2 regions of the Thioalkalivibrio sp. ALR17-21 genome follow, and region 1 is predicted to be linked to the other one. Evidence: predicted binding sites of a transcription regulator. Region 1 holds the regulator's gene; the other holds the start of a gene.

Region 1 (2,199 bases):
CACCGCCTTCCAGAGCGCCCACCAGCTCCCGCGCCAGCGCGAGCCGGTCTTCCCCGGAGGCATTCTCTTGTTCGGTCATCGGGTCTCTCTTGCCGTGTCAGCCGGTCGCGGTATTCAGCCTTGAGCTTCAATACGTTCGAAGATCTTTTCGATCTTCTCCTTGAGCGTCTCGGCCGTGAAGGGCTTCACAATGTAACCGTTCACGCCGGCCTCTGCCGCCTCCACGATCTGATCGCGCTTGGCTTCGGCCGTGACCATCAGCACCGGCAACGATTTCAGCCGCTCGTCCTTGCGCACCTCGCGCAGGAGGTCGATGCCCGGCATGTTGGGCATGTTCCAGTCGGTGATCAGAAAATCGAAGTCGCCGTTCTGCAGCATCGGCAGGGCGGTGCTCCCGTCGTCGGCCTCCATGGTGTTGTTGAAGCCAAGATCCCGCAGGAGATTCTTGATGATGCGCCGCATCGTGGAGAAGTCGTCCACGATCAGGATTTTCATACCCTTGTCCACAGTTCGCTCCGGGAATGTGTTTGAACCTTAGAATATCTGCAGGGACTCGACGTCTTCGAGCCACGAGCCCAGACGCGCCCGCAGACGGTGCACCGCCTGGCTGCGGATCTGGCTGACGCGCGATTCGGTCACGTCCAGCACCGCACCGATCTCGCGCAGGTTGAGTTCTTCGGTGTAGTACAGGTTGAGCACCAGTCGTTCGCGCTCGGGCAGATCGCCCAGTGCGCCGGCCAGTTCCTCGCGGAACTCCCCGGCCTCGATGCGCCGCGACGGGGACTGCTCCTGCCCTTCCAGCACGCGATCCGCCTCGCCCTCCGGGCCGCCCACCTCGTCCAGCGCGAACAGATGGGCACCGGCATGATCATCCAGCATCTGGTAGTAGGTTTCCACCGGGACGCCCAGCTCCTCGGCGATCTCCGGAGCGCGAGCGGCGCGGCCCTCGCGGGCCTCCACCGTCTGCATCGCCTCGGAGATCCGCCGGCTGTTGCGGTGCACCGAGCGCGGCGTCCAGTCGCTGCGACGCAGCTCGTCGATCATCGCCCCGCGGATGCGGATCCCGGCGTAGGTGGCGAAGGTCGCCCCCTGGCCGCCTTCGAACTGCCGCGCGGCCTCGATCAGCCCCACCATGCCTGCCTGCACCAGGTCATCCACCTGCACCGAGGCCGGCAGCCGGGCCATCAGGTGATGGGCGATCCGATTCACCAGCTCGACGTGGTCCGCGACCAGCTGATCCGGTCCCCCGGTCCCCGCCCGGGCGTATCCCGAAAGTCTGTTCTTTGGCGTGTTCATGCGCTTTGCAGCATCCTCTCGACGAAGAATCCAACCCCCCCGCTGGCGCCGCGGGCCACCGGCCAGCCGTCGACCTTGCGCGCGAGCTCGAGGAACGCCCGTCCCGCCGGGCTGCCCGGGGACTGCTGCACCACCGGCGCCCGTTTCTGCACCGCCTGGCGCAGGGCATCATCCAGCGGAATCACGCCCACCAGATCCAGTATGACCTCCGGCAGATAGGTGGAACAAACCGCCTGCAGCTTCTGCATCACGCGTTCCGCCCCGGCACGGCCCTGCACCATGTTCGCGACCACGCGGAACCGGCTCACGCCATGATCCCGATGCAGGACCTTGATCAGCGCATAGGCGTCGGTCATCGATGCCGGCTCGTCGGTGACCACCACCAGGGTCTCCTGCACGGCCTGACAGAAACTGGTTACCGACTCCTGCAGCCCGGCGGCGGTGTCGACCACCAGCACGTCCAGCGGCCGCGTATACATGCTGAAGGCCTGGATCAGGCCGTGATGTTCCGGCCGGCTCAGGTTGGCCATGGTCGCGATCCCGGACGCGGAAGGCACCACGCGGATTCCCTCCGGGCCCTCGATGATCACGTCTTCCAGATCCTCGACGTCCCCGGTCACCAGGTCGTGCAGCGTCCGCTGCGGACGCAGGCCCAGCAGCACATCGACGTTCGCGAGCCCCAGGTCGGCATCGAACAGCATGACCTCGCGTCCCAGTCGGGCCAGTCCGACCGACAGGTTGACCGAGACATTGGTCTTGCCGACCCCGCCCTTGCCCGAGGCCACCGCGACGACCTTCAGGGGCTTAGTGTTGTGTGACATGATGTCCCTTCAGCACCGGTTGAATCATTTCGAGCGGCGCGGGCTCCTCGCCCGCGGCGGGTTCATCTTCGGATCGGGGCCG
Region 2 (2,199 bases), on a different contig from region 1:
CTGATGTTTTCGGCCACCTTCTCCAATGACATCCGCAAGCTGGCCGATGGCCTGCTGACCGACCCGGCCTGCGTGGAAGTGGCGGCACGCAACACCGCCTCGGAGAGCGTGGAGCAGAAGGTCCACCTGGTGGAAAGCCATCAGAAGCGGGATCTGCTGAGCCATCTGATCCGCAGCAACGACTGGGAGCAGGTGCTGGTGTTCACGCGCACCAAGCACGGCGCCGATCGTCTGGCGGACAAGCTCACGAAGGACGGCGTCCAGTCGGCGGCGATCCATGGCAACAAGAGCCAGAACGCCCGCACCCGGGCGCTGGAACAGTTCAAGTCCGGCCGCGTGCCGGTGCTGGTGGCCACCGATATCGCCGCGCGCGGGCTGGACATCGACCAGCTGCCGCAGGTGGTCAACTTCGAGCTGCCCAACGTGCCCGAGGACTATGTGCATCGCATCGGCCGCACCGGCCGCGCGGGGTGTGAAGGCTCGGCGCTGTCGCTGGTTGGCGGCGACGAGCTGAAGCTGCTGGCCGGGATCGAAAAGCTGATCCAGCGTCCGATCGAGCGGATGGAGACCGACGGCTACGCGGCGCCGCAGCCGGTGGCGGATGACCGCCCCCGCCGTGGCCGTGGCAAGGGCAGTGGTGCTCCCCGTGGCAAGGGCAACGGAAATGGCGCCGGCAATCGTTCCGGACGCGGCGGAGGTGGCCCGCGGCAGGGGCAGGGCCGCGGCGCCGAAGGCCGGGGTCGCGGTCAGGCCGCCTCCGGGCGCCACTGACACGGCTTCCCCGGTGTCGCGGCGCGGCACCGGGGAATGCGGGGCGAGCGTCTTCCGTCCGCTCCCAAAGAAATGTGAAGTAGTACACGAAACGCACCTCCCGGGGTGCGTTTTTTCGTGGGGCTCAAGGCGGCTGGAGATTGGCCGTCAAAGGGATCAGGAACCGGAGGATGACGATGAAGATACAGGGCCTGCGCCTCAAACTGATCCTGCTGGTGATCGCGGTCAGCACCATCCCGCTGTCCATCATGGGCGGGGTGACCTTCCACAGCATGAAGGGTCAGCTGAACGCCAGCCTGGAACAGACGCTGATCAACGTCGGCGAGCAGGTGCAGGCGGCAGTCGACCGGCGCGTGGTGGAACACGGTCAGGCTCTGCGCAGCGTGGCCCGGGCCGAGCTCGCCGATCCGCGGGATGCGGAAACGGCCCTGGAAGGGTTGCGTGCCGAGTACGAAGGGTTCCGCTGGGCCGGCCTGCTGGAGGACGCCGCGGAAGTCGTGGCGGAGTCGGGGCGCATGGCCGAACGCGCCGGCGCGGGCCCGGGCGCCACCCGAGAAGGCAAGGTGCGCGCGGCGCAGGCCGGTGACCGCCTGCTGGATGTCGACGTCGGGGCGGACTCCGCCGACGGGCGCTTCATCACCTATCTGGAACCCCTGGATGACGGCCGGGTCCTGGCGGCACAGCTGCCGATGGACGCCGTCAAGGCGGTGTCTGACCGCGTGGCGATCGGAGAGACCGGTCGCGCCACACTGTTCAACAGCGACGGACGGCTGATCGGGCACCGGAACATGGACCGGTTCGGGTACGACATGAGCGAATACACCATCATGCAGGCCCCGCTGCGCCATCGCGAAGGGGACCCGGGCGGCGAATTCCTCAGCGGCGACGGTGACCGCAAATGGGGTCTGACCCGGATGCTCCCGGAAATGGCGCAGGAGTATGACGTCCATTGGGGCCTGATCGTGGATCAGACACTGTCGGAGCTGTACGCGCCGGTGAACATGCTCTGGTGGCTTCTGTGGGCACTGTGGATCGTGGCGTTCCTCGTCGCGCTTGTGATCGGCTGGATCTATGCCGGTGTTCTGACCCGGCCGCTGGAGCGTCTGGCTACTGGCCTGGAAGCGGTGGGCAGCGGCTCGGCGGATCTGGGGTATCGCGTGGATATCACCACGCGCGACGAGATCGGCCGCACCGGCAGTGCGTTCAACCAGGTGATGGAACGGCTGTCGGGACTGATAGGCCAGGTCGCGGACGCGGCCGACGGCATCGCCGCCTCGGCGCGTCAGCTGGAAGGACGCAGTGCGGAACTCAGCCGGGCGACCGGCGAGCAGCGCAGTGACGTGGAGCAGGTGGTGACGGCGATGAACGAGATGTCGGCCACCGTGCAGGAGGTTGCGAACAATACCCAGAGCACCGCGGAGCAGGCCG

The links. Region 1 encodes FliA, which starts transcription of late flagellar genes. Its sites were predicted from a motif close to GCTAAAGTTNNNNNNNNNNCNGCCGATA; they were not measured.
Region 2: a site for FliA is predicted at 894-921, ahead of G020_RS15620 (methyl-accepting chemotaxis protein). Genes of this name have one in related genera too.

What each region holds. Positions count from the first base shown of each region.
Region 1 is NZ_ATUL01000007.1:59,377-61,575, forward strand. Features, by position in the region: gene G020_RS0105430 (protein phosphatase CheZ) at 1-79, opposite strand, end outside; gene G020_RS0105435 (chemotaxis response regulator CheY) at 115-495, opposite strand; gene G020_RS0105440 (RNA polymerase sigma factor FliA) at 535-1,296, opposite strand; gene G020_RS0105445 (MinD/ParA family protein) at 1,293-2,117, opposite strand; gene flhF (flagellar biosynthesis protein FlhF) at 2,101-2,199, opposite strand, start outside.
Region 2 is NZ_ATUL01000014.1:54,814-57,012, forward strand. Features, by position in the region: gene G020_RS0108875 (DEAD/DEAH box helicase) at 1-771, shown strand, start outside; gene G020_RS15620 (methyl-accepting chemotaxis protein) at 942-2,199, shown strand, end outside.